Regions from separate parts of the Enterobacter vonholyi genome, predicted to be linked through region 3. Evidence: predicted binding sites of a transcription regulator. Region 3 holds the regulator's gene; each other region holds the start of a gene.
The links. The regulator Fur, encoded in region 3, represses iron uptake genes when iron is present. The targets are predictions, from matches to a motif close to ATAATAATGAGAACNACTATCAA.

Region 1 (10,094 bases), 1.9 Mb from region 3:
ACGTCGACAGCTTCAAAACGGATAAGCCGCAGGCTGTTAACGCCCTGCTGAAAGAGGCGGAAAACCGCAACCTGACGCTGCTGCAGGCGCGTTTGAGCCAGGACCTGGCCCGCGAGCAAATTCGTCAGGCGCAGGACGGCCATCTGCCAACCCTGAGCCTGAGCGCGTCTACCGGTGTCTCTGATACAACCTACAGCGGCTCTAAAACCAATACGTCCCAGTATGACGACAGCAATATGGGCCAGAACAAGGTGGGCCTGAGCTTCTCCCTGCCGCTGTATCAGGGCGGTCAGGTCAACTCCCAGGTGAAACAGGCGCAGTACAACTTTGTTGGCGCGAGCGAGCAGCTGGAAAGCGCCCACCGCAACGTGGTGCAGACCGTGCGTTCCTCCTTCAACAACGTGAACGCCTCAATCAGCAGCATCAACGCCTATAAACAGGCCGTTGTGTCTGCACAGAGCTCCCTGGACGCGATGGAAGCAGGTTACTCGGTCGGTACACGTACTATTGTGGACGTGCTCGATGCGACCACCACGCTGTACAACGCGAAACAGCAGCTCTCCAGCGCGCGTTACCAGTACCTGATTAACCAGCTGAACATCAAACAGGCTCTGGGTACGCTGAACGAGCAAGACCTGCAGATGCTGAACAGCGCGTTGGGCAAACCGGTCTCCACCTCTCCGGACAGCGTTGCACCGGAGAACCCGGAGCAGGTTGCCGCGGTTGATAACTTCAACGCTAACGGCACTACCCCTACTGCACAGCCTGCTGCCTCGCGAACCACAGCGCCTGCCAGCAAGAGCAATAATCCGTTCCGTAACTAAGAGTGTCATCAGGCCTACTGCGGCCTGATGCCTTCACTCCAGCCCTCTTCCACAGGGAGAGGGCGCATCTGAATCACATCCGAACGTAAGTCAACGTAAAGATCCCCCTGATTCCGCCCCTCTTCGCTTCATTTTCAACCACTCATCCTCTATCCTGAGCGTTATTACCACTGGGTCCTGGAAGACAAAGATGAAACGGACAAAAACGATCAATCACGCGTCGTTCCGCAAGAGCTGGAACGCACGTCACCTCACCCCTGTTGCGCTGGCGGTCACGGCTGTCTTTATGCTGGCAGGCTGTGAGAAAAATGACGAAACGGTTTCGCTGTATCAAAACGCGGACGACTGCTCTGCCGCAACCGGCAAAGCCGCCGAATGTAAAACGGCTTATACTAGCGCGCTGAAAGAAGCGGAACGTACCGCGCCGAAATATGCCTCACGCGAAGACTGCGTGGCGGAGTTTGGTGAAGGTCAGTGCCAACAGGCACCGGCTCAGGCAAGCACCGCACCTGAAAATCAGGCGCAGGCGCAGTCCAGCGGCAGCTTCTGGATGCCACTGATGGCAGGCTATATGATGGGCCGCCTTATGGGCGGTGGTGCAGGCTACCAGCAGCAGCCGCTGTTTAGCTCGAAAAACCCGGCCAGCCCGGCTTACGGTCAATATACCGATGCCAGCGGCAAAGGCTACGGCGCAGCGACCCCTGGCCGCACCATGACCGTACCGAAAACGGCGATGGCGCCGAAGCCTGCGACCACCAGCACCATCACCCGTGGCGGGTTCGGTGAGTCTGTGGCGAAGCAGACCAGCATGCAGCGCAGCGCGACAGGCACCTCATCTACTCGCTCTATGGGCGGCTGATCATGGAACGAGTCAGTATCACCGAGCGCCCGGACTGGCGCGAAAAAGCCACCGAGTACGGTTTTAACTTCCACACCATGTACGGCGAGCCGTACTGGTGTGAAGACGCCTATTACAAGCTCACGCTGGCCCAGGTTGAGAAGCTGGAAGAGGTAACGGCCGAGCTGCACCAGATGTGCCTGAAGGTGGTGGAAAAAGTCATCGACAGCGACGAGCTGATGGCAAAGTTCCGCATTCCAAAGCACACCTGGAGCTTTGTCCGCCAGTCGTGGAAAACGAATCAGCCTTCGCTTTACTCTCGCCTGGATCTGGCGTGGGACGGCAAAGGTGAACCGAAGCTGCTGGAAAACAACGCCGATACCCCAACGTCCCTGTACGAAGCGGCGTTCTTTCAGTGGATCTGGCTGGAAGACCAGGCCAATGCCGGAAACCTGCCGGAAGGCAGCGACCAGTTCAACAGCCTGCAGGAAAAGCTGATCGAGCGCTTCGCCGAGCTGCGCGAGCAGTTTGGCTTCAACCTGCTGCATCTCGCCTGCTGCCGCGACACGGAAGAAGACCGTGGCACGGTTCAGTATCTGCAGGATTGCGCCGCTGAAGCGGAGGTCGCGACCGAGTTCCTCTATATCGAGGATATCGGCCTGGGTGAAAAAGGTCAGTTCACGGACATGCAGGACCAGGTGATCAGCAACCTGTTCAAGCTCTACCCGTGGGAATACATGCTGCGCGAGATGTTCTCCACCAAGCTGGAAGATGCTGGCGTGCGCTGGCTTGAGCCGGCCTGGAAGAGCATTATCTCCAACAAAGCCCTGCTGCCGATGCTGTGGGAGATGTTCCCGAACCATCCGAACCTGCTGCCGGCGTACTTTGCAGAAGATGATTACCCGCAAATGGAGAAGTACGTCGTCAAGCCGATCTTCTCACGCGAAGGCGCAAACGTGTCGATTATCGAAAACGGCAAGACGCTGGAAGCGGTTGAAGGGCCGTACGGCGAAGAAGGGATGATCGTCCAGGAGTTCTATCAACTTCCAAAATTTGGCGACAGCTATACGCTGATTGGCAGCTGGCTCATCAACGATCAGCCTGCCGGAATTGGAATTCGCGAAGATCGCGCGCTGATCACGCAGGATCTGTCGCGGTTCTATCCGCACATTTTTGTGGAGTAAGACTGCGGCCTGATGCCCTCACCCCAGCCCTCTCCCACAGGGAGAGGGTGGAAAGACTAAAAACGGCAACCTGACGTTGCCGTTTTGCTTTTATTATCCCACCTGCACCGATAGCATACTCAAACTGCCCATCTCAATACCGTCGACCGGGATCGTAACCGGCTCCTGACCATCCCACGCGCCAAGTACGTACAGCAGCGGCAGGAAGTGCTCCGGCGTCGGGTTAGAAAGCGAACCGCCCTCATGATCCAGATAGTTCACCAGCGGATGCGCCTCAGCCGGCCCCTGCCAGGTCAGGTTCGCTTTAACGTAGTCGTTAAAGGCGGTCGCCCACGGGTACGGCGTGTTCTCACCGTGCCAGCGTGCGGTACGCAGGTTATGCACCACGTTGCCGCTCGCCACCAGCATGATGCCTTCATCACGCAGGGTCGCCAGCTTACGCCCCATCTCAAGATGCCAGGCGGCCGGTTTGGTGCTGTCGATGCTCAACTGCACCATCGGGATATCCGCATCAGGATACATTTTAATAAGCACGCCCCAGGAGCCGTGGTCAAAGCCCCAGGCTTCTTTATCCAGCGTCACAGGGACAGGTGCCAGCAAATCCACCAGCCTTTGTGCCAGCTCGGGCGAGCCGGGGGCCGGATAATGCGTGTCGTATAGCGCCTGCGGGAAGCCGCCAAAATCATGAATGGTTTTTGGCGCTTCCATGGCGGTCACGCCCGTCCCACGGGTAAACCAGTGCGCAGATACCACCACGATCGCTTTCGGACGCGGTAGCGTCTCGCCCAGATGACGCCAGGCGCGGGTATAGACGTTGTCTTCCAGAACGTTCATAGGGCTACCGTGGCCTAAAAACAGGGCTGGCATACGTGAAGAAGTCATGGTGATATCCTTACGGAAGGTGTCAATTTAATGGTGCTACATTACGCGCAATCCGGCAAAGATGAACGCAGATAAGCGTGAAGATCATCATCAGGAAATTTGAATGTAAGGAATGTGTAAAGCCGGGTTTTCCCCCTCGCTTTGCCAGAAATGAATCATTTATATTAATGAGAATCATTATCATAAGGAGCAATGCATGTCAGTCCCTCTGATCCTGACCATACTGGCGGGCGCCGCGACCTTCATCGGCGCGATCCTCGGCGTGCTCGGCCAAAAGCCCTCTAACCGCGTACTGGCCTTCTCACTGGGCTTTGCTGCCGGGATCATGTTGCTCATCTCCCTGATGGAAATGCTCCCTGCCGCGCTGGGCACGGAAGGCATGTCTCCGCTGCTGGGCTACGGCATGTTTGTCTTTGGCCTGCTGGGGTACTTTGCCCTCGATCGAATGCTGCCGCACGCCCATCCGCAGGATTTAATGCAGAAAAACGTGACGCCCATGCCGCGCAATATCAAGCGTACCGCCGTGCTGTTAACGCTTGGCATCAGCCTGCATAACTTCCCGGAAGGGGTCGCCACCTACGTGACGGCCAGCAGCAATCTTGAGATGGGCTTTGGCATCGCGCTGGCGGTCGCCTTACACAATATTCCTGAAGGACTGGCCGTCGCTGGACCCGTGTATGCCGCAACGGGATCGAAACGCACCGCTGTGTTCTGGGCGGGTATTTCCGGGATGGCCGAAATCCTTGGCGGCGTGCTGGCCTGGCTCATCCTCGGTAGCCTGGTCTCTCCGGTAGTGATGGCAGCGATTATGGCAGCGGTAGCCGGGATCATGGTTGCGCTTTCGGTGGATGAACTGATGCCGCTGGCGAAGGAGATCGATCCTAACAACAACCCCAGCTATGGCGTGCTGTGCGGAATGTCGGTGATGGGATTAAGTCTGGTTCTGCTGCAGACCGCAGGAATCGGGTAAAAAAACGCCGGGACATCCCGGCGTTTTTATTATCAGCTGGCTTTGCGCTCGTGCGCCTGGCGATACTCGACCAGATCTTCAATCGTGACCACCGGCATGTTGTGCAGACGGGCAAAGGTGATGCACTCCGGCGCGCGCGCCATGGTGCCGTCATCGTTAGTCAGCTCACACAGCACACCGGCAGGTTTGAAGCCCGCCAGCGTCACCAGGTCGATCGTCGCTTCGGTGTGACCGCCGCGGGTCAACACGCCGCCCGCCTGCGCGCGCAGCGGGAAGACGTGGCCTGGACGGTGCAGATCGGATGGCTTCGCATCATCAGCAATGGCGGCACGTACGGTAGTCAGACGGTCAGCCGCAGACACACCGGTGGTCACGCCATGCGCCGCTTCAATGGTCACGGTAAAACCGGTACCAAAGGCGCTGGTGTTGTTTTCGACCATCATCGGCAGCTCGAGCTGCTTACGACGATCTTCGGTAATACACAGGCATACGATGCCGCTGCCGTGACGGATGGTCAGCGCCATCTGTTCAACGGTCATGTTTTCGGCGGCGAAAATCATGTCGCCTTCGTTTTCACGGTTTTCATCGTCAAGCACCATCACACCGCGGCCTTCGCGCAGTGCATCCAGTGCATGTTCAACACGTTGAGTTGAAGTGCCAAAAGAGGAAAGTAGCGTCTGATTCATGGTAAAAAAACCTCATTAACATTATGGTTACCAGAATCAGGGCAGTCTTAGGAGCGCCGTATAAGCGGCAAAAAGATAACGTGAGCGGGCCCATGCCCGACTTGATCGTTACTCTCTCCCATCCGGACTCTAACCGTCGGCCCCGGAATTACACCGGATCTGCTGACCTTTGAGTTTTCACCCAAAGCGCTCGCGGGCTTTCAGCGTCACGCTGATTTACCGCCGGTGGGGAATTTCGCCCCGCCCTGAGAATAAGCGAGATAACTATAACGCTATTGATTATCCTGGGCAATGCATAAGCATCAAACAATTTTGTTTACCCCGGGCATGACGCGCTACAATGGACACTAACACCTTTCCATCAAGGGAAACGACAATGATTGACCCGAAAAAAATTGAGCAGATCGCGCGTCAGGTTCATGAATCTATGCCAAAAGGCATTCGTGAATTTGGTGATGACGTAGAAAAGAAAATCCGCCAGACGCTGCAGGCGCAGTTGGTTCGCCTTGATTTAGTCAGTCGCGAAGAGTTTGACGTGCAGACCCAGGTTCTGCTGCGCACCCGCGAGAAGCTGGCGCTGCTGGAACAGCGTCTGACCGAGCTGGAAAACCGCAATGCGCCGGAAGAAGTGAAGCCGGCACCGGCCATTCCGCCGGTGGATGACCAGGAGTAAGTGCGGCCTGATGCCCTCACCCACAGGGAGAGGGTGAAAAAAAACGGGCCAACTGGCCCGTTTTTTTACTGACTGTCTTTCTGGATCTTCTTGATGATGTTGGTGGTGGAACACCCGTCCTCAAAGTTGAGCACCATCACCTCGCCGCCGTTGGCCCAAACCTCTTCGCTGCCCGCGATTTGCTCCGGCTTGTAATCCCCGCCTTTTACCAGCAGGTCCGGCAGAATACCGGCAATCAGGCGCTGCGGGGTATCTTCTTCAAACGACACCACCCAGTCCACCGCTTCCAGCGCGCCGAGCACAATCATACGCTGCTCGAGCGGGTTCACCGGACGCGTTTCACCCTTCAGGCGTTTCGTCGAGGCATCGCTGTTGACCGCCACAATCAGGCGATCGCCCAGCTTGCGCGCATTCGCCAGATAAGAAACGTGCCCAGCGTGCAGAATGTCGAACACGCCGTTGGTCATCACCACCTTTTCCCCACGCTTGCGCGCGGCGGCGACGGCTACCTTCAGCTCGTCTTCGGTCATGACGCCAAAACCGGTATCCGCGCGACCACGCACCGCGTTTTCCAGCTCGATTGGCGAAACGGTTGAGGTCCCGAGTTTACCCACGACCACGCCCGCCGCGGCGTTAGCGAAGTAGCACGCCTCTTCCAGAGAATTACCCGCTGCCAGCGTCGCCGCCAGCACGCCGATCACCGTGTCGCCGGCACCGGTCACGTCGTACACTTCCTGCGCCTGGGTTGGCATATGCAGCGGCGCTTTGCCCGGCTGCAGCAGCGTCATCCCCTGCTCGGAGCGGGTCACCAGAAGCGCAGATAATTCGAAGTCAGCGATGATCTTCATGCCGCGCTCAACCAGCTCTTCCTCGGTTTTGCATTTGCCCGCCACCGCTTCAAATTCGGAGAGGTTTGGCGTCAGCAGGGTTGCGCCGCGATAGCGCTCAAAATCGGTCCCTTTCGGGTCGATCAGCACCGGTACGTTGGCTTTACGCGCCAGCTGAATCATCGTCTGCACGCTCGCCAGCGCGCCTTTGGCGTAATCGGACAGCACCAGCGCGCCGATATTGCCCAGCGCCTGGTTGATACGCTCGTGCAGCGGCTCGGGATCAACGCCTTCGAACCCTTCTTCAAAGTCGAGGCGGATCAGCTGCTGGTTGCGCGACAGCACGCGCAGTTTCGTAATCGTTGGGTGGGTCGGAACAGAAACGAAGTCGCACTTCACGTTCACGTCCGCCAGCGACTTGCTCAGGGCGCGCGCCGCATCGTCGATACCGGTCAGGCCAACCAGACGCGAGTGCGCGCCCAGAGAGGCTATGTTCATCGCCACGTTTGCCGCGCCGCCGGGACGCTCTTCAATGGTGTCGACCTTAACCACCGGTACCGGTGCTTCCGGAGAGATGCGGCTGGTCGGTCCATACCAGTAGCGATCCAGCATCACATCCCCAACAACCATAACTCCAGCACGTTCAAACTCTGGCAGTGTTACTTTCATTCCTGACTCCAGAAAGATTCACAATTTGCGCGCGATAATATCACACTTGATTTGTTACGCACGGTTCCACCAGCCACTTCTGCCAGCTGGCCGTTACCTGAGCGCGTTCTGCGACAAAACAGTCCAGCGCCACGTGCCCCGGCTGCTCCTGCAGCGCCAGGTGATGAAGCTCGTCGCGAAGCGTCGTGTAGGCGCGGGTTAAGGCCTGCGCCTCCTGCTCGTCCATGATGTCGTTTTGCGCCAGCAGTTCCAGAATGCGCACGTTATCCGACCAGCGGGTCAGCTTAGGCTTGTCGTGCGCGTGCAGCAGCACCAGATACTGGGTAATGAATTCAATATCGGTGATCCCGCCCTCGTCGGCTTTGATATCAAAGCGATCGCGATGTTTATTACCCAGATGCGCGCGCATTTTCTCGCGCATCTCGCGCACTTCGGTCTGCAGCGTACTGCCCTCGCGCACGGTGGTCATAACCTCCTTACGGATGGCATCGAACTGCGTTTTGAGCTGCGGATCGCCATATACCACGCGAGCGCGCACCAGCGCCTGATGCTCCCACGTCCAGGCTTCATTCTTCTGGTAATCGGCGAAGGATTCCGTTGAAGTGACCAGCATGCCCGCCGCGCCGGACGGACGCAGGCGCGCATCGACTTCATACAAAATGCCCGACGAGGTGCGGGTGCTGAACAGGTGCATGATGCGCTGCGCCAGGCGCAGGTAGAACTGACGCCCGTCAATCTCGCGCTCGCCGTCGGTCATCACGTCAACCGGGCAGTCGTGCAGGAAGATTAAATCCAGATCGGAGCTGTATCCCAGCTCCCAGCCGCCGAGCTTGCCGTAACCCACCACGGCAAACCCTCGCCCCTCACGGTCAGCAAGGTGCTTCGGCTGGCCGTAGCGGGCCACCATCTGCACCCACGCCTGCTGCACTACCGCGTCGATGATCGCCTCCGCGAGCCAGGTTAAGTGATCGCTCACTTTCATCACCGGCAGCGTTCCGGCGATATCCGCCGCCGCCACGCGCAGCATCTGCGCCTGCTTAAACTGGCGCAGCGCCTCCAGCTGTTGCTCTTCGTCTTCTTCCGGCACGCGCAGCAGATACTGACGCAGCTCGTCACGGTAGGCATCCGTCGCCGTGGGTTGATACAGGGTGTTCGGATCGAGCAGTTCATCCAGCAGCAGCGGGTAGCGCGCCAGCTTGTTGGCCACCATCGGCGACGCGGCGCAGAGCGTAATCAGGTGCTTCAGCGCGCCGGGGAACTCGCTCAGGAGTTCAAGATACGTGGTGCGCGTGATGATCCCGCTCAGCAGCGGCATCATGCGCGACAGCGGCACCGGCGCATCCGCTCGCGAGCAGACCTCGCTCAGCAGGTGCGGCATCAGGTGATCCAGCACCTGACGGCCGCGCGGGCCAATGGCACGCTTGTTCAGCTCAAGACGGAAATCGGCAATCAGCGCCACCACGCGATGGCGCGCGTCGTCGGTTAAATGCGTCAGCACCGGCGTGGTGTCATCTTCCTGGAGCGCGTCCTGCCACAGCTCGCGCCAGTGCTCGGAAAGCGCATCGTCCTGCGATTCGCTTTCGTCATCACCAATCAGTTCGTTAAAGATGCGGCGCACGCCTGCCATATGGGCATCGAGCCGTTCGGTTAGCGTTGACCAGTCATCCACGCGCATGCCCCAGGCCAGACGCGCCCGGTTAAGGTCATCCCCCGGCAGGGTCTGGGTCTGTTCGTCGTTGATGCTTTGCAGCAGGTTTTCCAGACGACGCAGGAAAAGATAGGCCTCGCGCAGGGTTTGCGCGTCGCCGTCCGGCAGCAGGTGAAGCTGCTCAATGGCGCTCAGCGCCGGCAATAGCGAGCGGGACTGTAACGACGGCTCACGCCCGCCGCGAATAAGCTGGAAGACCTGAACGATAAATTCGATTTCGCGAATGCCGCCCGCGCCGAGCTTGATGTTGTCCTTCAGCCCACGACGGCGAACCTCACGGGCAATCATCCCTTTCATATTGCGCAGGGACTGGATGACGCTGAAGTCGATATAGCGACGGAACACGAACGGGCGCAGCATGGCACGCAGCTCGTTGGCGTAGGCGTCATCGCTGTCGCCCATGATCCGCGCTTTGACCATCGCATAACGCTCCCAGTCGCGCCCCTGCTCCTGGTAGTAATCCTCCAGCGCGGCAAAGCTCAGCACCAGCGGCCCGCTGTCGCCGAACGGACGCAGGCGCATGTCCACGCGGTAGACAAAACCATCCTGCGTCGGCTGATCCAGCGCCTTAATCAGACGCTGACCGAGACGGGTAAAGAACTGGGCGTTGTCCAGCTCGCGACGGCCGCCGCGCGTGGAGCCGTTCTCAGGCCAGGCGAAAATCAGGTCGATATCGGAGGAAAAGTTCAGCTCGCAACCGCCCAGCTTGCCCATCCCCAGAATCAGCAGCGGCTGAGGAACCCCTTCCTCGCTGCACGGCGTGCCCCACTCTTTACAGCAGGCGGCGTAGAGCCAGTCGCGCGCCGCGACAATCAGCGTCTGCGCCAGTTCGC
Region 2 (10,094 bases), 1.7 Mb from region 3:
AACACCCATGTTCAGGGTGATCTTCTCGACCCGAGGGACTTGCATGACAGAATTGTAGTTAAACTCGGTCATGAGTTTTTTAACTACTTCGTCTTTGTAGTAATCATGCAGTTTCGCCATCGTACTACTCCAAATTACTTGATAGTTTCGCTGTTAGACTTGAAGAAACGGACTTTTTTGCCGTCTTCGAATCTAAAGCCTACACGGTCAGCCTTGCCGGTAGCCGCATTGAAGATTGCAACGTTAGAAACCTGAATAGCAGCTTCTTTTTCAACGATGCCACCTGGTTGGTTCAGGGCCGGAACCGGCTTCTGATGTTTCTTAACCAGGTTGATACCTTCAACGACAAGTTTGCCGGAAGACAGAACATTTTTTACTTTACCGCGTTTACCTTTATCTTTACCGGTTAACACGATAACTTCGTCATCACGACGGATTTTCGCTGCCATGATTCGCTCCTTAGAGTACTTCTGGTGCCAGAGAGATAATTTTCATGAACTTCTCAGTACGAAGTTCACGAGTTACCGGCCCAAAGATACGCGTGCCGATAGGCTGCTCGCTGTTATTGTTTAAAATAACGCATGCATTACCATCGAAGCGAATGACAGAACCGTCAGGGCGACGAACACCCTTCTTGGTGCGCACCACTACCGCCTTCAGCACATCACCTTTTTTGACCTTACCACGTGGAATTGCTTCCTTGATGGTGATCTTGATGATGTCGCCTACGCCTGCGTAGCGACGGTGCGAGCCACCCAGAACCTTGATACACATTACGCGACGTGCACCGGAGTTGTCGGCGACGTTCAGCATAGTCTGTTCTTGGATCATTTTAGTGCTCCGCTAATGTCAACTACTACCTGAGACTCTAAAATCAGAGCCGTTAAAAAGCCCCATATCGAGGGCGCGGCATTATAACACCGCTTCTGCAATATGGGTAGAAAAAATAAACGGCTCATCGCTGAGCCGTTTATTCGTATTGAGAAGGCGTACTGTATTACAGAACCGCTTTCTCTACAACGCGAACCAGCGTCCAGGACTTAGTCTTGGACAGTGGGCGGCATTCACGGATTTCAACCTTGTCGCCGATACCACATTCGTTGTTCTCGTCATGTACGTGCAGTTTGGTCGTACGCTTGATGAATTTACCGTAGATCGGGTGTTTCACAATACGTTCGATAGCTACAACAATGGATTTCTCCATTTTGTCGCTAACAACACGACCTTGCAGAGTACGGATTTTATCGGTCATTACGCACCCGCCTTCTGAGTCAGTAAAGTCTTAACGCGTGCAACATTGCGACGCACTTGCTTCAGCAGGTGAGTCTGTTGCAGCTGGCCACTTGCAGCCTGCATACGCAGGTTGAACTGCTCACGCAGCAGGTTCAGCAGCTCAGCGTTCAGCTCTTCAACGCTTTTTTCACGCAGCTCTTTTGCTTTCATTACATCACCGTCTTAGTTACAAAGGTGGTTTTGATAGGCAGTTTCGCTGCTGCCAGGCCGAAGGCTTCACGGGCCAGCTCTTCCGGAACACCGTCCATTTCATAAAGGACTTTGCCCGGTTGGATCAAGGCAACCCAGTACTCCACGTTACCTTTACCTTTACCCATACGAACTTCCAGCGGCTTCTCGGTGATCGGTTTGTCCGGGAATACACGGATCCAGATCTTACCTTGACGCTTAACTGCACGGGTCATTGCACGACGTGCTGCTTCGATCTGACGTGCAGTCAGACGACCACGGCCAACAGCTTTCAGACCGAAAGTGCCGAAGCTAACATCCGTACCCTGCGCCAGACCACGGTTGCGGCCTTTGTGCACTTTACGGAATTTTGTACGCTTTGGTTGTAACATCAGCGACGCTCCTTATTTACGGCCTTTACGCTGCTGCTTTTTAGGTTGAGCAGCCGGTTTTTCCGGTTGTTCAACAGCAGCCATACCACCCAGGATCTCACCTTTGAAGATCCATACCTTAACGCCGATTACACCGTAAGTGGTGTGCGCTTCAGAGGTGTTGTAGTCGATGTCAGCACGCAGAGTGTGCAGCGGTACGCGACCTTCACGGTACCATTCGGTACGTGCGATTTCCGCGCCGCCCAGACGGCCGCTAACTTCAACTTTGATACCTTTAGCGCCCAGACGCATTGCGTTCTGTACAGCACGCTTCATAGCACGACGGAACATTACACGACGTTCCAGCTGTGAAGTGATGCTGTCAGCAACCAATTTAGCGTCCAGTTCAGGCTTACGAACTTCAGCGATATTGATCTGTGCAGGAACGCCAGCGATATCCGCTACGACCTTGCGCAGTTTTTCTACGTCTTCGCCTTTCTTACCGATAACGATGCCAGGACGAGCAGTGTGAATAGTCACACGGATGCTCTTCGCTGGACGCTCGATAACGATACGAGATACAGACGCTTTAGCCAGTTCCTTAGTCAGGTACTGACGTACTTTAAAATCGCTGTCCAGGTTGTCAGCGAATTCTTTGGTGTTCGCAAACCAGGTAGAGTTCCATGGTTTTACAATACCCAGGCGAATACCATTAGGATGTACTTTCTGACCCATTGCTAGTCTCCAGAGTCTCAGCGATCGGACACAACCACAGTAATGTGGCTGGTGCGCTTCAGGATGCGATCTGCACGACCTTTCGCACGCGGCATAATGCGCTTCATGCTTGGGCCTTCATCTACGAAAATTTTCGCGACTTTCAGATCGTCGATGTCAGCGCCATCGTTGTGTTCAGCGTTAGCAATGGCAGATTCCAGTACTTTCTTGACCAATACCGCAGCTTTCTTGTTGGTATAGGTCAGGATGTCCAGGGCCTGCGACACTTTCTTACCGCGAATCAGGTCAGCAACAAGGCGAACCTTCTGAGCAGAAGAACGAGCATGGCGATGTTGAGCTAAAGTTTCCATCTCTTCCTCCTACCTTATTTCTTCTTCGCTTTTTTATCAGCAGCGTGGCCGCGATAAGTACGAGTCGGTGCGAATTCACCCAGTTTGTGACCAACCATTTCGTCGGTAACAAAGACTGGAACGTGCTGACGACCATTATGGACAGCGATGGTCAAACCGATCATGTTAGGAAAGATCGTTGAACGACGGGACCAAGTGCGCAGGGGCTTCTTGTCTCCGCTTTCCACCGCTTTCTCTACCTTCTTCAGCAAGTGCAGGTCAATAAAAGGACCTTTCTTGAGAGAACGTGGCATGGCTTATCCTCTAAAATTATTTGCTACGGCGACGTACGATAAATTTATCAGTACGCTTGTTGCTGCGGGTCTTCTTACCTTTGGTCTGAACGCCCCACGGAGATACCGGGTGCTTACCAAAGTTACGACCTTCACCACCACCATGTGGGTGGTCGACTGGGTTCATCGCAGTACCGCGAACGGTAGGACGAACACCACGCCAGCGTGCAGCACCTGCTTTACCCAGAACGCGCAGCATATGCTCAGCATTGCCAACTTCGCCCAGAGTAGCGCGGCAGTCTGCTTCGACTTTACGCATTTCACCAGAACGCAGACGCAGGGTGACATAAGCACCATCACGAGCAACGATCTGAACGTAAGTACCAGCGGAACGTGCCAGCTGACCGCCTTTACCTGGTTTCATTTCTACGTTATGAACGGTAGAACCAACCGGGATATTGCGCATCGGCAGGGTGTTGCCTGCTTTGATTGCAGCATCAACGCCAGACTGAATCTGGTCGCCAGCTTTCAGGCCTTTAGGGGCCAGGATGTAACGGCGTTCGCCGTCTTTGTACAGAACCAGCGCGATGTTCGCGGAACGGTTCGGATCGTACTCAAGACGTTCAACAACTGCTGGGATACCGTCTTTGTTGCGTTTGAAGTCAACAATACGATAAGCCTGCTTGTGGCCACCACCGATGTGACGAGTGGTGATACGGCCATTGTTGTTACGACCACCGGATTTGCTGTTTTTTTCCAGCAACGGAGCAAAAGGTTTGCCCTTGTGCAGCTCAGGGTTAACCACTTTAACTACGTGGCGACGACCCGGAGATGTCGGTTTACATTTAACAACTGCCATTGTATTACTCCTCCGACTTACTCAGCGCCGCCAACGAAGTCCAGATTCTGGCCTTCTTTCAGGGTGACGTAAGCTTTTTTCCAGTCGCTACGACGACCGATACGCTGTCCGTGACGTTTAACTTTCCCTTTAACAACCAGGGTGTTAACGACTTCGACTTCGACTTCAAACAGTTTCTGCACAGCAGCTTTGATCTCTGCTTTGGTCGCGTCTTTAGCAACTTTGAGAACGATGGTGTTTGTTTTTTCCATCGCAGTAGACGCTTTTTCAGAAACGTGCGGTGCGCGAAGCACCTTCAGCAGACGTTCTTCACGAATCATGCCAGCATCTCCTCAACTTGCTTAACAGCATCAGCAGTCATTACGACTTTGTCGAAGGCGATCAGGCTAACCGGGTCGATACCAGTCGCATCGCGTACGTCAACCTTATGCAGGTTACGTGCGGCCAGGAACAGGTTCTCGTCCAGCTCACCGGTGATGATCAGCACATCTTCCAGAGCCATGTCTTTCAGTTTCTGTGCTAGCAGCTTAGTTTTAGGCGCTTCAACAGAGAACTTCTCGACAACGATCAGACGATCCTGACGTACCAGTTCGGACAGGATGCTTTTCAGCGCGCCGCGGTACATCTTTTTGTTAACTTTTTGACTGTGGTCCTGTGGACGCGCAGCGAAGGTCACGCCACCTGAACGCCAGATCGGGCTCTTGATAGAACCTGAACGCGCACGGCCGGTACCTTTCTGGCGCCATGGCTTTTTGCCAGAACCAGTTACTTCAGCACGAGTCTTCTGAGCACGAGTACCCTGACGAGCACCAGCTGCATAAGCAACAACAACCTGGTGAACCAGCGCTTCGTTGAAATCACGACCGAAGGTAGTTTCGGAAACAGTCAGCGCGCTCTGCGCGTCTTTCAATACTAATTCCATTGCTATCCCCTTACGCCTTCACAGCTGGTTTAACGATCAGGTCGCTACCGGTTGCACCCGGAACTGCACCTTTAACCAGCAGCAGGTTGCGCTCAGCGTCAACACGTACTACGTCCAGGCTCTGAACGGTTACACGTTCGTTACCCAGCTGACCTGCCATTTTCTTGCCTTTGAACACTTTGCCCGGAGTCTGGTTCTGACCGATAGAACCCGGAACGCGGTGAGACAAGGAGTTACCGTGAGTAGCGTCCTGGGTACGGAAGTTCCAGCGCTTAACGGTACCAGCAAAACCTTTACCTTTAGAGGTACCGGTTACGTCAACTTTTTTAACGTCAGCAAACAACTCAACGCTAATGTCCTGACCTACGGTGAACTCTTCGCCTTCAGCAAGACGGAATTCCCACAGACCACGGCCAGCTTCTACGCCAGCTTTAGCGAAGTGACCCGCTTCTGGTTTGGTTACACGGTTAGCTTTTTTAGCACCAGTGGTAACCTGAATAGCGCGGTAGCCATCGTTAGCCAGATCTTTAACCTGAGTAACGCGGTTTGCTTCAACTTCGATTACGGTTACTGGGATAGAAACGCCATCTTCAGTGAAGATGCGGGTCATACCCACTTTTTTACCGACTAAACCAATCATTGTTTCAACCTCTCAATCGCTCGATGACCTGATTAACCCAGGCTGATCTGCACGTCTACACCGGCAGCCAGATCCAGACGCATCAGAGCATCAACGGTTTTCTCAGTTGGCTCAACGATGTCAACCAGACGCTTGTGAGTGCGGATTTCGTACTGATCGCGCGCGTCTTTGTTAACGTGCGGAGAGATCAGAACGGTGAAGCGCTCTTTGCGGGTCGGCAGCGGGATCGGACCACGGACTTGCGCACCAGTGCGCTTAGCAGTCTCGACGATTTCCGCGGTTGATTGATCGATCAGACGATGATCAAACGCTTTAAGGCGGATACGGATTCTTTGGTTCTGCATGAGACCAGAGCTCCAATTATTTTATAAACGAAAATGATTACTCCTCAAACCCATTACGATTGATGGGAGAGTGTAACCGTTCTTACGTAGCTCCCCAATTGGGAGCATTGTTGAGTAACAAAATGAGCTACTCTGGTTCTGATTGAACCCGCCGTCAATTACGACAAGCCCGCGCATTATACGTAAATCTGGGCAAGACGCAAGTGCCGTTTAGAAATTAAGCGCCAGAGGCGCAGTATTCATAAGAGCGCGCAACATTTTATGCAATGTAATCTGCGTCGATGCTTTGTTTCGAGCCGCTACGCATCTCCGTTTTTTATGCGTTGCCGGCAAGGCCGATTATAACGAGTATGCGCGCAAACCCGCTTGAGGCCTTTTTCATGCTAACCACCCTCCCCTTTCTGCTGATCTATCTTTCGCTGACTGCCTTACTTGTACATGCCGATATTCGCTACGGTCTGCTTCCCGATAAATTTCTCTGCCCGCTGTTATGGTCGGGACTGCTCTTTCAACTCTGTATCCAACCTGATTTTCTGCCGAGCGCGGTGGCGGGTGCGATGGCCGGATATATTGCCTTTGCCATTATTTACTGGGGCTACTGGTTTATCTGCCGGCGTGAAGGTATGGGATATGGCGATGTAAAATACCTGGCTGCGCTTGGTGCATGGCATGGCTGGTGCATACTGCCCGCGCTGGTGTTGCTTGCAGCACTGATGGCGCTCCTTTGCATTCTTGTTTTTTCGTTAATCCACCCTGATAAGAAGGCAATAAAAAACCCGCTGCCTTTTGGGCCATTTCTGGCAGCAGCGGGTTTATGCGTTGGCTGGAAGACGTTGCTTATTCTTCCACTTTAATCTGTGACTGAAGATAGTTTTGCAGGCCGATTTTAGCAATCAGATCCAGCTCCGTTTCCAGCCAGTCAATATGGCCTTCTTCATCGGCCAGGATCTGGATCATCATATCGCGACTGACGTAGTCATGTACGCTGTCAGCATAGGCAATGGCTTCACGGAGATCTTTGGCGCCTTCAAGCTCCAGCCTGAGGTCGGAACGCAGCATCTCTTCGACATCTTCTCCGATGCCCAGCTTGCCGAGATCCTGCAGGTTTGGAATGCCTTCAAGGAATAAAATACGCTCGATATATTTATCAGCGTGTTTCATCTCATCTATAGATTCATGGTACTCAACGTCGTTTAAACGTTTGAGTCCCCAGTTTTTGAACATTCTCGCGTGAAGAAAGTACTGGTTGATTGCGACAAGCTCATTTCCCAATAATTTATTGAGATAACTTATGATTTTAACATCACCTTTCATTATATAGTCCCTCCGCTTCCACTCATTGAAGCGTAGATCGGGCTACAGGGATGTCAAAAAAAAGATGGGCGCTTACGCGATCTCTTTGTATTCCGGGATCTGCATCAGTTCGTCCTGCATGATCTCTCGCGCAGCACGTACACATTTACCGCATTGATTTCCCACCGGAACAAATTTGCGAAGCTGCTGGAATGACTGGGGCTGGAACTGGCGAACGGCCTGACGTATTTTTTTGTCGCTTACACCATTACATAAACAAACGTACATATAAACTCCCGTTCAAATTATGCGCAAAGTGTAAGTGAGAATGGTTATGATTACAATAGCACAAACGCCAGAATGCGGGGAGGGAGCAGGCAAAAAATGCGAAATTTTGTGACAAATACCTGAGCGGCAGAAAACAAAAAAGGACGCCGAAGCGTCCTTTTTTATTCGGGGATAATTAATTAGCCCAGAACTTTAGCAACAACGCCCGCGCCAACGGTACGGCCGCCTTCACGGATTGCGAAACGCAGACCGTCGTCCATCGCGATTGGGTGGATCAGAGTCACAACCATCTTGATGTTGTCGCCTGGCATTACCATCTCAACGCCTTCTGGCAGTTCGATGGTACCGGTCACGTCAGTTGTACGGAAGTAGAACTGTGGACGGTAGCCTTTGAAGAACGGAGTATGACGGCCGCCTTCGTCTTTGGACAGAATGTACACTTCAGATTCGAACTTGGTGTGTGGCTTGATTGAGCCTGGCTTCGCCAGAACCTGACCACGTTCGATTTCTTCACGTTTGATACCACGCAGCAGAACACCAACGTTCTCACCAGCACGGCCTTCGTCCAGCAGTTTGCGGAACATTTCAACGCCAGTACAGGTAGACTTCGCAGTCTCTTTGATACCAACGATTTCAACTTCTTCACCAACTTTGATGATACCGCGCTCTACACGACCGGTAACAACGGTACCACGACCGGAGATGGAGAATACGTCTTCGATTGGCAGCAGGAATGGCTTGTCAATCGCACGCTCTGGTTCTGGGATGTAAGAATCCAGGAAGCCAGCCAGTTCGATGATTTTCGCTTCCCACTCAGCTTCGCCTTCCAGCGCTTTCAGAGCAGAACCACGAACGATTGGAGTATCGTCGCCTGGGAAATCGTACTGAGACAGCAGTTCACGAACTTCCATCTCTACCAGTTCCAGCAGCTCTTCGTCATCAACCATGTCGCACTTGTTCAGGAACACGATGATGAAAGGAACGCCTACCTGACGACCCAGCAGGATGTGCTCACGAGTCTGAGGCATTGGGCCGTCAGTCGCAGCAACAACCAGGATCGCGCCGTCCATCTGCGCAGCACCGGTGATCATGTTTTTAACATAGTCGGCGTGGCCTGGGCAGTCTACGTGTGCGTAGTGGCGAGTCGGGGTGTCGTACTCAACGTGAGAGGTGTTGATGGTGATACCACGAGCTTTTTCTTCTGGTGCGTTATCGATCTGGTCGAATGCACGAGCAGAACCACCGTAGGTTTTAGCCAGAACGGTAGTGATTGCAGCAGTCAGGGTAGTTTTACCATGGTCAACGTGGCCGATAGTACCAACGTTGACGTGGGGTTTTGTACGTTCAAATTTTTCTTTAGACACGGCTATATTCCTTACTATAGTGCTCTCCCCTCTGGAGAGAGCACGGGACTTAGGTTTTAATCCTGTGGATTACTTACCACGGGCTTCAATAACGGCCTGAGCAACGTTGTTAGGCGCATCATCATACTTCAGGAATTCCATGGTGTATGATGCACGACCTTTGGTCAGAGAACGCAGCTGAGTCGCATATCCGAACATTTCAGACAGCGGAACTTCAGCGTGGATCTTAACGCCAGTTACTTCGGATTCCTGACCACGCAGCATACCGCGACGACGGCTCAAGTCACCGATAACGTCACCGGTGTTCTCTTCAGGAGTTTCTACTTCAACCTTCATGATTGGCTCAAGCAGAACTGGTTTTGCTTTCTTAAAGCCTTCTTTAAAGGCAATAGACGCAGCCAGTTTAAACGCCAGTTCAGAGGAGTCAACGTCGTGGTAAGAACCGAAGTGCAGACGAACACCCATGTCAACAACCGGATAGCCAGCCAGAGGGCCCGCTTTCAGCTGTTCCTGGATGCCTTTATCAACGGCAGGGATGTATTCGCCAGGAATTACACCACCTTTGATGTCGTTGATGAACTCGTAACCTTTCGGGTTAGAGCCCGGCTCCAGTGGGTACATGTCGATCACAACGTGACCGTACTGACCGCGACCACCAGACTGCTTAGCGTGTTTACCTTCAATGTCGGTAACTTTCGCGCGAATCGCTTCGCGGTAAGCAACCTGAGGTTTACCCACGTTCGCTTCAACGTTGAATTCACGCTTCATACGGTCAACGATGATGTCCAGGTGCAGTTCACCCATACCAGCGATGATGGTCTGGTTAGATTCTTCATCAGTCCATACGCGGAATGATGGGTCTTCTTTCGCCAGACGGCCCAGAGCCAGACCCATTTTTTCCTGGTCAGCTTTGGTTTTTGGTTCAACTGCGATGGAGATTACCGGCTCTGGGAATTCCATACGCTCCAGAATGATCGGGTGATCCGGGTCACACAGGGTGTCACCAGTGGTCACGTCTTTCAGACCGATAGCTGCAGCGATGTCGCCCGCACGAACTTCTTTGATCTCTTCACGTTTGTTAGCGTGCATCTGTACGATACGGCCAAAACGCTCACGCGCCGCTTTCACGGAGTTCAGGATGGTGTCACCGGAGTTAACCACACCAGAATAAACGCGGAAGAAGGTCAGGTTACCC
Region 3 (10,094 bases):
CAGGTTACGCACCCCTTCAATCATGGTCAAAGAGGAACCGCTCAGCGTACCGTTTTCATCCACACACAGTCCATTGCGGTAGTATATTGTTTTACCGGCAAAAATGAACTGCTCAATATTTGCACCTGCCGGTGCGGTGGCATCCGTCACCAGACAAAGCTTGTCACCTTTCAGCCGCTTAGCGTTGCGAATGTTGGTGTAATCGACGTGTAAGCCGTCAGCAATAATGCCGCAGTAGACGTCTGGCTCATCCAGAATCGCCCCGACCAGACCCGGTTCACGGCCTGTGATATACGGCATGGCGTTGTAAAGGTGAGTTGCGAAAGTAATTCCCGCGCGGAAACCGGCTTTCGCTTCTTTCAGCGTTGCGTTTGAGTGGCCTGCTGAAACGATAATCCCGGCGGCGGCCAGCTTGCTGATTACATCCGTACCCGTCATTTCAGGCGCCAGCGTCACTTTGGTGATCACATCGGCGTTGGCACACATGTAGTCAACCAGCTCTGCATCAGGTTTACGCACGTAGTCCGGGTTATGCGTTCCTTTCTTGACCATATTCAGCCATGGCCCTTCAAGGTGCAGACCCAGCGCCTGGTTAGGATGTTTGGCCAGGTATTCTCGCATCACGCGGATACCCTGCTTCATAAGGTCATCACTGCTGGTGATGAGCGTTGGCAGATAGCTGGTGCAGCCCGATTTCTCGTTGGCTTTCTGCATGATCTCCAGAGTTTCTACCGTCACCGCATCCGCGGTGTCATTGAATTGCACACCGCCGCAGCCGTTGAGCTGCACGTCGATGAAACCGGGGGAGATTACTGCTCCATTGAGTGAGCGCTGTTCAATCTCCGGCGGCAGTTCTGCCAGCGGGCAAACACGTTCAATCAGGCCATCAGCGATAACAATCGCATGGTCATCCAGAATATCATGGCCGGTATAAATCCGACCGTGGGTTAAAGCGTACATAACGACCCCCGGTTAAAAAAAGCGGCCGCCTCTTGATGAAGAGGCGGTTATTCAATTACAGACCTTTGATGTTCTCAGCTTCTAACTCGTTGAAGTACTTCAGCGTTTTAACCTTCAGCTCCATCGTGGATGGTTCGTCGCAGACGATGACTGATTTCGGATGCAGCTGCAGGCAGCTTATGGTCCACATATGGTTTACGTTGCCTTCAACGGCAGCCTGGAGCGCCTGGGCTTTCACGCTGCCCAGCACCAGAATCATCACTTCTTCAGCATCCAGCAGGGTGCCTACGCCTACGGTCAGGGCGTATTTTGGAACCTGGTTCACATCGCCGTCAAAGAAGCGGGAGTTTGCCACGCGCGTGTCATGGGTCAGCGTTTTAATACGGGTGCGGGAAGCCAGAGATGACGCCGGTTCGTTAAACGCGATGTGACCATCATTACCTACACCACCCATAAACAGGTGGATCTTACCGTAAGAACGGATTTTTTCTTCATACTGACGGCATTCTGCGTCAATATCAGGCGCGTTTCCATTCAGCAGGTTAATATTTTCAGCTGGAATATCAACGTGATCAAAGAAATTACGGTGCATAAAGCTATGGTAGCTTTCCGGGTGGTCTTTCGGTAAGCCAACGTATTCATCCATGTTGAATGTCACAACATGCTTGAAGCTAACCTGGCCTGCTTTATGCATCTCAACCAGCGCCTTGTAGGCGGTCAGCGGTGTGCCGCCTGTCGGAAGTCCAAGAACGAAAGGACGATCGGCAGTTGGTTTAAAGGCGTTGATACGGTTAACGATATGGCGAGCGGCCCATTTACCAACTTGTTCAGCAGTTGCCAGGGGAATCAGTCTCATTGTTCACCTCAAGAGTTAAAGTAGAAGAGTGGGCGGATAGCTATCGGAACCTGATACTTAAGCGTAACCTGGAAACTTTCAGGCCGGATCAATCCGTCTTGATTTTTTGAATGATAAAATAAGTTTTCACTGTTAGCCAGTGAAAGGGAGGGTTAATAACGATATTTGGTGACAAAAATCACAAAAAGTACGCGTTTAATTTGCGATACGAATTAATTTTTCACACACTCACAATGCCAGTGAAGCATCAACTGTATCTATAGTTCGTGACACAATAAAAAACAGAGCTGAGAACATGCCTTAAACGGGGTCTCATAGGGGGAAGAAAGTGAGTATTCTAGGTTATTTACAAAAGGTTGGCCGCGCACTTATGGTGCCGGTCGCCACGCTGCCTGCCGCAGCCATCCTGATGGGTGTCGGCTACTGGATCGACCCCAACGGCTGGGGTAATACCAGCGCGCTGGCGGCGTTCTTTATCAAGTCAGGTTCCGCCATTATCGACAATATGTCCGTGTTGTTCGCGATTGGTGTGGCTTACGGTATGTCCAAAGACAAAGACGGTGCCGCTGCGCTGACCGGTTTTGTCGGTTTCCTCGTCTTAACCACTCTCTGCTCACCTGCAGCAGTGGCCATGATCCAAAAAATTCCGGCGGACCAGGTTCCGGCGGCATTCGGTAAGATCAGCAACCAGTTTGTCGGTATCCTTGTGGGTATCATCTCTGCCGAACTGTATAACCGCTTCAGCAGCGTAGAGCTGCCAAAAGCGCTCTCCTTCTTTAGCGGCCGCCGTCTGGTCCCTATCCTGACCTCGTTTGTGATGATCGTTGTCGCGTTCATCATGATGTACGTCTGGCCGATGATTTTCGACGGTCTGGTGAACTTCGGTGAGCACATCCAGAAACTGGGTTCTGTCGGTGCGGGCGTGTACGCGTTCTTCAACCGTCTGCTGATCCCGGTTGGTCTGCACCACGCGCTGAACTCCGTGTTCTGGTTCGACGTTGCCGGTATTAACGATATCCCTAACTTCCTGGGTGGCGCACAGTCCATCGAAGCAGGTAAAGCGGTTGTCGGTATCACCGGTCGTTACCAGGCGGGCTTCTTCCCGATCATGATGTTTGGTCTACCGGGTGCTGCGCTGGCTATCTACCACTGCGCGCGTCCAGAGAATAAAGCGAAAGTGCTGGGTATCATGATGGCGGGCGCGTTCGCGGCCTTCTTCACCGGTATCACCGAGCCGCTGGAGTTCTCCTTCATGTTCGTGGCGCCGGTTCTGTATGTGATCCACGCCGTGCTGACCGGTATCTCCGTGTTCATCGCTGCCAGCATGCAGTGGATTGCCGGTTTCGGCTTCAGCGCCGGTCTGGTGGATATGGTGCTTTCGTCCCGTAACCCGCTGGCGACCCACTGGTGGATGCTGATCCCGCAAGGTCTGGTGTTCTTCGCGATCTACTACGTAGTGTTCCGTTTCACTATCACCAAATTTAACCTCATGACACCGGGTCGTGAACTGGCCGTGGCCGGTAGCGAAGCGGATGGTCAGGATGTGAACGTGAGCGGTGCTCAGGACCAGGACGTTTCAGGTCTGGCGCGTCAGTACATCGCCGCAGTAGGCGGTTCTGACAACCTGACCGGTATCGATGCCTGTATCACTCGTCTGCGTCTGAACGTCAAAGACTCTTCCCTGGTGAACGAAGCGCTGGCCAAACGTCTGGGCGCGTCCGGTGTTATCCGCCTGAACAAAACCAGCGTGCAGATTATCGTTGGCTTTGTGGCAGAGAAAATTGCTAATGCCATGAAAACTACCGGCCCGGTAGCCGCAGCAGAAGCTTCTGTCGCACCTGCCGCCGCGCCAGCGGCTGCAAAACCGCAGGCGGTACCCAACGCCAAAACGATAGCCGCGCTGGTTTCACCGGTAACCGGTGAAGTCGTTGCGATTGAGCAGGTGCCTGACGAAGCCTTCGCCAGCAAAGCGGTCGGTGACGGTGTGGCGGTGAAACCAACGGACAAAACCGTTGTGTCTCCGGCTGCCGGTACCATCGTGAAAATCTTCAACACCAACCATGCGTTCTGCCTCGAAACCGAAAATGGCGCGGAGATCGTTGTCCATATGGGTATCGATACCGTTGCGCTGAACGGCCAGGGCTTTACTCGTCTGGTGGAAGAGGGCGCTGAAGTGGTGGCTGGGCAACCGATTCTGGAAATGGATCTGGACTTCCTGAACGCCAACGCGCGCTCCATGATAAGTCCGGTCGTTTGCAGCAACATCGACGACTTCAGCGGCCTGGTCATTCAGGCGAAAGGTCAGGTTGTTGCGGGTCAAACACCGCTGTACGAGATTAAAGGCAAGTAATCGCTCCTGAGTAGAGTCATGCCTTAAGCGGCGGGGGAGATCCTCCGCCGCTTTTTTTTGCAGCAAATGCCCCCATTATTTTCTTCAGAGACGTTTTAAGGGTTGTCACTACGTCCGGCTTATAAGATCATATGCCGTTATACGTTGTTTACGCTTTGAGGAATCCACGATGAGTGAGGCTGAAGCCCGCCCGAGTAACTTTATTCGTCAGATCATCGATGAAGATCTGGCCAGTGGTAAGCACACCACAATTCATACCCGCTTTCCGCCGGAGCCGAACGGCTACCTGCATATCGGGCATGCGAAGTCCATCTGCCTGAACTTTGGCATTGCGCAAGACTACCAGGGACAGTGCAACCTGCGTTTCGATGACACCAACCCAGTAAAAGAAGACATCGAATACGTTGAGTCCATTAAGAACGACGTGCAATGGCTGGGCTTCAACTGGTCTGGCGATATCTGCTACTCCTCTGACTATTTTGATCAGCTGTACGCCTATGCGGTAGAGCTTATCAACAAGGGTCTGGCGTATGTCGACGAGCTGTCTGCTGACGAGATCCGTGAGTATCGCGGTACGCTGACCGCACCGGGCAAAAACAGCCCGTTCCGCGACCGCAGCGTGGAAGAGAACCTGGCGCTGTTTGAAAAAATGCGTGCCGGTGGCTTCGAAGAAGGCAAAGCGTGCCTGCGTGCCAAAATCGACATGGCGTCTCCGTTTATCGTGATGCGCGATCCGGTGCTGTACCGCATTAAGTTTGCGGAACACCACCAGACCGGCAACAAGTGGTGCATCTACCCGATGTACGACTTTACCCACTGCATCAGCGATGCGCTGGAAGGCATTACGCACTCCCTGTGTACGCTGGAGTTCCAGGACAACCGTCGTCTGTACGACTGGGTTCTGGATAACATCACCATTCCTGTGCATCCGCGCCAGTACGAGTTCTCTCGCCTGAACCTGGAATACACCGTGATGTCCAAGCGTAAGCTGAACCTGCTGGTGACCGACAAGCACGTTGAGGGCTGGGATGATCCACGTATGCCTACCATTTCTGGTCTGCGTCGTCGTGGTTACACTGCCGCCTCTATTCGTGAGTTCTGCAAACGTATCGGCGTGACCAAGCAGGACAACACCATCGAGATGGCGTCTCTTGAATCATGCATTCGCGAAGATCTCAACGAAAACGCTCCGCGCGCGATGGCGGTTATCGATCCGGTGAAACTGGTTATCGAAAACTATCCGCAGGGTGAAAGCGAGCTGGTCTCCATGCCTAACCATCCGAACAAGCCGGAAATGGGAAGCCGTGACGTGCCGTTCAGCGGCGAGATCTGGATTGACCGCGCTGACTTCCGCGAAGAAGCCAACAAGCAGTACAAGCGTCTGGTGCTGGGTAAAGAAGTGCGTCTGCGTAATGCCTACGTCATCAAAGCCGAGCGCGTTGAGAAAGATGCAGAAGGGAATATCACCACCATCTTCTGTTCTTATGATGCTGAAACGTTGAGCAAAGATCCTGCGGATGGCCGCAAGGTGAAAGGCGTTATCCACTGGGTGAGCGCATCCCACGCGCTGCCGGTAGAAATTCGTCTGTACGATCGTCTGTTCAGCGTGCCTAACCCTGGTGCTGCGGAAGACTTCCTGGCGACCATCAACCCGGAATCTTTGGTGATTAAGCAGGGTTATGCGGAGCCTTCTCTGAAAAACGCTGAAGCAGGCAAAGCGTTCCAGTTCGAACGTGAAGGTTACTTCTGCCTGGACAGCCGTCACAGCACGGCAGAAAAACCGGTATTTAACCGTACCGTAGGTCTGCGTGATACCTGGACGAAGATCGGCGAATAATATTGCTGGTCTGGTCAATGAGAGACAAACGCCGCACTATGCGGCGTTTTTTTATTTAACGATCAGGGTATTAAGCCAGGGCCTAAAAAGGTGTGATAAAAATATCAGGTCAATGAGGTGCTACTTATTTTTCAAAAAAAAGTTTGTGTCATTAGGAAAAACAAAAAGGTTATAAGAAAGGGAAGATGTTTCTCGTCTAGCCACTGAAATAATTGAAAATTCCCCGCCATTCCTCGCCTCCCTGCAAATGTTACAAAGCACTACTGATTATGTGCACTTCGTCATAATCCTGACTTTTGTCCGCTAAAAAGCATTGATAATTCGCGTCGCGAAAAATAACCTAACGACGGTAGTTAATTCGAGGGTATTTAAAACTACCCCTGACCATTTGGTCTTTTTTATTTACGCCGTTTCAGGCGTTTTAATTCGTCAAAGAGGAATAATCTATGCGTACGTTCAGTGGCAAACGTAGTGCGCTGGCGCTGGCTATTGCCGGTGTGACAGCAATGTCGGGCCTGGTAGTGACACCAGAGGCGAAAGCGGCGGGCTTCATCGACGATTCTACCCTCACGGGCGGTATCTATTACTGGCAGCGTGAACGTGACCGTAAAGACGTCACCGAAGACAAATACAAAACCAACCTTTCTCATTCCACCTGGAACGCCAACCTGGACTTCCAGTCAGGCTATGCCGCGGATATGTTCGGTCTGGATATTGCTGCGTTTACCGCGATTGAAATGGCGGAAAACGGCGACAGCGCCCACCCGAACGAAATTGCCTTCTCCTCCAGCAATAAAGCGTATAAAGAAGACTGGTCCGGGGATAAGAGCGGCATCAGCCTGTACAAAGCCGCTGCAAAATTTAAATACGGTCCGGTATGGGCGCGCGGTGGTTATATTCAGCCAACTGGCCAGACCCTGTTAGCACCGCACTGGAGTTTTATGCCGGGTACCTATCAGGGTGCGGAAGCCGGGGCGAACTTTGACTACGGTGATGCGGGTGCGTTGAGCTTCTCCTATATGTGGACCAACGAGTACAAAGCACCCTGGCACATCGAGATGGACAAGTTCTACCAGAACGATAAGAAAACCAAAGTCGATTATCTCCACTCGCTGGGGGCGAAATACGACTTCAAAAACGATCTGGTTCTCGAAGCAGCATTTGGCCAGGCGCAAGGGTATATCGATCAGTACTTTGCCAAGGCCAGCTATAAGTTTGATGTCGCGGGTAGCCCGCTGAGTACCAGCTATCAGTTCTACGGTACGCGCGACAAAGTCAGCAACGGTGGCGTCAATGACATTTATGATGGCACCGCGTGGCTGCAGGCGCTAACCTTCGGCTATAAGGTCGGTCAGGTTGATTTACGTCTGGAAGGAACATGGGTGAAGGCGGAAGGGCAGCAGGGCTACTTCCTGCAGCGTATGACCCCGACCTATGCCTCATCCAACGGTCGTCTTGATATCTGGTGGGATAACCGCTCAGACTTCAACGCCGACGGCGAGAAAGCGGTCTTCTTCGGCGCAATGTACGACCTGAAAAACTGGAACCTGCCTGGCTGGGCGGTGGGCGCTTCTTACGCTTACGCCTGGGATGCAAAACCTGCCGATATGGCAACTCCGGACGCATACTACGATCCCAACTATCGCCTGAAAGAGTCTTCTTACAGCCTCGATGCTATCTATACCCTGCAGGATGGCCGCGCGAAAGGCACAATGTTCAAACTGCACTTCACTCAATATGACAACCACTCCGATATCCCGAGCTACGCGGGCGGTTACGGCAACATCTTCCAGGATGAACGTGACGTGAAATTCATGGTTATCGCACCGTTCACTATCTTCTGATGAATCTTCCGGCGGGTTAGATCCCGCCGGACCGGAGACTGCATATGATGAAAAAAATCGTAATCGTCGCGTTACTGGCATCAGGGCTGGTGGCGTGTGCTCAGAGTGAGGCACCGAAAGAAGATTCCCGGCTGAAGGAGGCCTATAGCGCCTGTATTAATACAGCAGAAGGATCGCCGGAGAAAATTGACGCCTGTCAGAGCGTGCTGAACGTGCTGAAGAAAGAGAAAGCGCATGAGCAGTTTGCGACGCGGGAGAATGTCCGCGTGATGGATTACCAGGCCTGTATCCAGGCGCGTAAAACCGGTAACGATCAGGAAGTGACCAAGCGTTGCGATAAGATCTGGAACGAGATACGCAACAATAATAAATAAGTTGCTTTACGCCCGGTGGCGCTGCGCTTACCGGGCTTTTTTCTGGCAAAAAAAAGCCAACCTTTCGGCTGGCTCAGAGTATGAACACTTGATTATTTTGCGTCGTGCGCGTGGTCATCTTCGCGGCAGTCGCCTTCAGCGCAGTGACCGTAAAGATACAGGCTGTGGTTGGTCAGGCGGATACCGTGACGCGCGGCGATTTCACGCTGGCGCGCTTCGATGGAATCATCGCTGAATTCAATGACCTTGCCGCAGTCGAGGCAGATCAAATGATCGTGGTGCTGCTGCTGGGTCAGTTCGAAAACAGATTTACCGCCTTCGAAATTATGACGGGTGACAATGCCCGCGTCATCAAACTGGTTCAGCACGCGATAGACGGTAGCCAGCCCAATCTCTTCACCCATGTCGATAAGACGTTTATAAAGGTCTTCCGCACTGACATGGTGATTGTCTGGACCCTGAAGCACTTCGAGGATTTTTAACCGAGGAAGCGTAACTTTCAGGCCAGCCTTCTTTAATGCGGTATTGTTGTCAGTCATGCGGAATCTGTCCTGTTGCTAAACGATTCACTTCTGTAGGAAGTGACAGAAAATGCACCTGGGATAATGCGTCTCATTATAGAACTGCCATGGCTAAATGAAAACTGCAAGTCTCAGGCAAAATATGCTTATAAAAATGGGGTATCACCAACAAACTTGCTCGATGGAAAACCACATTTTATCAGGGAGACATTGTACAGGTCTGGGCGAAAAAGTTAAAAGATTGTAGCAATTAATTTAATCGGTTTGACCTGGTGCACGGGCGCAACCGCCGTTGCGCCGCGAGAAAAATCAGGCGTTAAGAATATCGTCCAGGTGCAGCTCTTCACGGATCTGCTTAACCCATTTCTCAACGCGCTCTGCGGTCAGTTCTGGCTGACGGTCTTCGTCGATGGCCAGACCCACGAAATGATCGTCATCGGCCAGGCCTTTAGACGCTTCGAAGTGGTAACCAGCGGTCGGCCAGTGGCCTACGATAACCGCGCCATTCGGCTCAATGATGTCGCGGATGGTACCCAGCGCGTCACAGAAATACTCAGCGTAGTCTTCCTGGTCACCGCAGCCAAACAGGGCAACTAGCTTACCGTTGAAGTCCACTTCTTCCAGCGTCGGGAAGAAATCATCCCAGTCGCACTGGGCTTCACCGTAGTACCAGGTTGGGATACCCAGCAGCAGAATATCATAGCCTTCCAGATCTTCTTTGCTGCTCTTGGCAATGTCATGCACATCAGCAACGTCTTTACCGAGCTGTTTTTGAATGTTTTTTGCGATATTTTCGGTATTGCCGGTATCACTGCCAAAGAAAATGCCGATGATTGCCATGAGTAAAATAACCTCTTGAAACTTAATAGTATGGTGGCGCAATTCGGCCACGGATAAGGGCAATAATAGCAGAACTGGCAACCCTGCGGAAACAGCTATCGCGCAGGACTGCACTCTGTGCTACATGAAAAGGGTAATAAAGGGGATTTTCAGACTTATGCCTGGCTGCGCAACGTCTCAAGCTGGGCGATTAACATCTCTTCAATGAGCTCGCTGCGGCTGATATTTCGCGCGTCAGCCAGCTCGTTCAGCGCATCGACGGCGTCGGCGTTAAGCTTCAGTTCGACACGCTTAAGCCCGCGATTTTTATCGCGTTTAAGCTGATTGCGTTTATTGATACGCAGCTGTTCATCGCGCGAAAGCGGATTCGTCTTCGGTCGTCCCGGGCGACGCTCATTCGCGAACAGATCTAGTGTCGTACGGTCCGTTTGTTCTTTGGCCATGATTCTGAGACTTCGGGGGAAACACGCCGCCCTGCTAATGCCCGGGCGATAAGCGCGCCATCATACATC

Region 1: the regulator Fur is predicted to act here: its motif matches at 3,890-3,912, upstream of zupT (zinc transporter ZupT).
Region 2: the regulator Fur is predicted to act here: its motif matches at 7,570-7,592, upstream of bfd (bacterioferritin-associated ferredoxin).

What each region holds. Positions count from the first base shown of each region.
Region 1 covers NZ_CP162152.1:3,793,513-3,803,606, forward strand. Annotated here, with positions in the region: gene tolC (outer membrane channel protein TolC) at 1-824, shown strand, start outside; gene AB3N39_RS17745 (DUF1190 family protein) at 1,015-1,683, shown strand; gene AB3N39_RS17750 (glutathionylspermidine synthase family protein) at 1,686-2,846, shown strand; gene ygiD (4,5-DOPA dioxygenase extradiol) at 2,940-3,728, opposite strand; gene zupT (zinc transporter ZupT) at 3,925-4,698, shown strand; gene ribB (3,4-dihydroxy-2-butanone-4-phosphate synthase) at 4,731-5,384, opposite strand; FMN riboswitch at 5,491-5,641, opposite strand; gene ubiK (ubiquinone biosynthesis accessory factor UbiK) at 5,761-6,057, shown strand; gene hldE (bifunctional D-glycero-beta-D-manno-heptose-7-phosphate kinase/D-glycero-beta-D-manno-heptose 1-phosphate adenylyltransferase HldE) at 6,123-7,553, opposite strand; gene glnE (bifunctional [glutamate--ammonia ligase]-adenylyl-L-tyrosine phosphorylase/[glutamate--ammonia-ligase] adenylyltransferase) at 7,594-10,094, opposite strand, start outside.
Region 2 covers NZ_CP162152.1:4,043,471-4,053,564, forward strand. Annotated here, with positions in the region: gene rplE (50S ribosomal protein L5) at 1-120, opposite strand, end outside; gene rplX (50S ribosomal protein L24) at 135-449, opposite strand; gene rplN (50S ribosomal protein L14) at 460-831, opposite strand; gene rpsQ (30S ribosomal protein S17) at 998-1,252, opposite strand; gene rpmC (50S ribosomal protein L29) at 1,252-1,443, opposite strand; gene rplP (50S ribosomal protein L16) at 1,443-1,853, opposite strand; gene rpsC (30S ribosomal protein S3) at 1,866-2,567, opposite strand; gene rplV (50S ribosomal protein L22) at 2,585-2,917, opposite strand; gene rpsS (30S ribosomal protein S19) at 2,932-3,210, opposite strand; gene rplB (50S ribosomal protein L2) at 3,227-4,048, opposite strand; gene rplW (50S ribosomal protein L23) at 4,066-4,368, opposite strand; gene rplD (50S ribosomal protein L4) at 4,365-4,970, opposite strand; gene rplC (50S ribosomal protein L3) at 4,981-5,610, opposite strand; gene rpsJ (30S ribosomal protein S10) at 5,643-5,954, opposite strand; gene AB3N39_RS19070 (A24 family peptidase) at 6,335-6,808, shown strand; gene bfr (bacterioferritin) at 6,792-7,268, opposite strand; gene bfd (bacterioferritin-associated ferredoxin) at 7,341-7,535, opposite strand; gene tuf (elongation factor Tu) at 7,715-8,899, opposite strand; gene fusA (elongation factor G) at 8,969-10,094, opposite strand, start outside.
Region 3 covers NZ_CP162152.1:1,259,359-1,269,452, forward strand. Annotated here, with positions in the region: gene nagA (N-acetylglucosamine-6-phosphate deacetylase) at 1-960, opposite strand, end outside; gene nagB (glucosamine-6-phosphate deaminase) at 1,016-1,816, opposite strand; gene nagE (N-acetylglucosamine-specific PTS transporter subunit IIBC) at 2,145-4,166, shown strand; gene glnS (glutamine--tRNA ligase) at 4,336-6,003, shown strand; gene chiP (chitoporin) at 6,450-7,847, shown strand; gene chiQ (ChiQ/YbfN family lipoprotein) at 7,895-8,221, shown strand; gene fur (ferric iron uptake transcriptional regulator) at 8,314-8,760, opposite strand; gene fldA (flavodoxin FldA) at 9,052-9,582, opposite strand; gene ybfE (LexA regulated protein) at 9,738-10,025, opposite strand.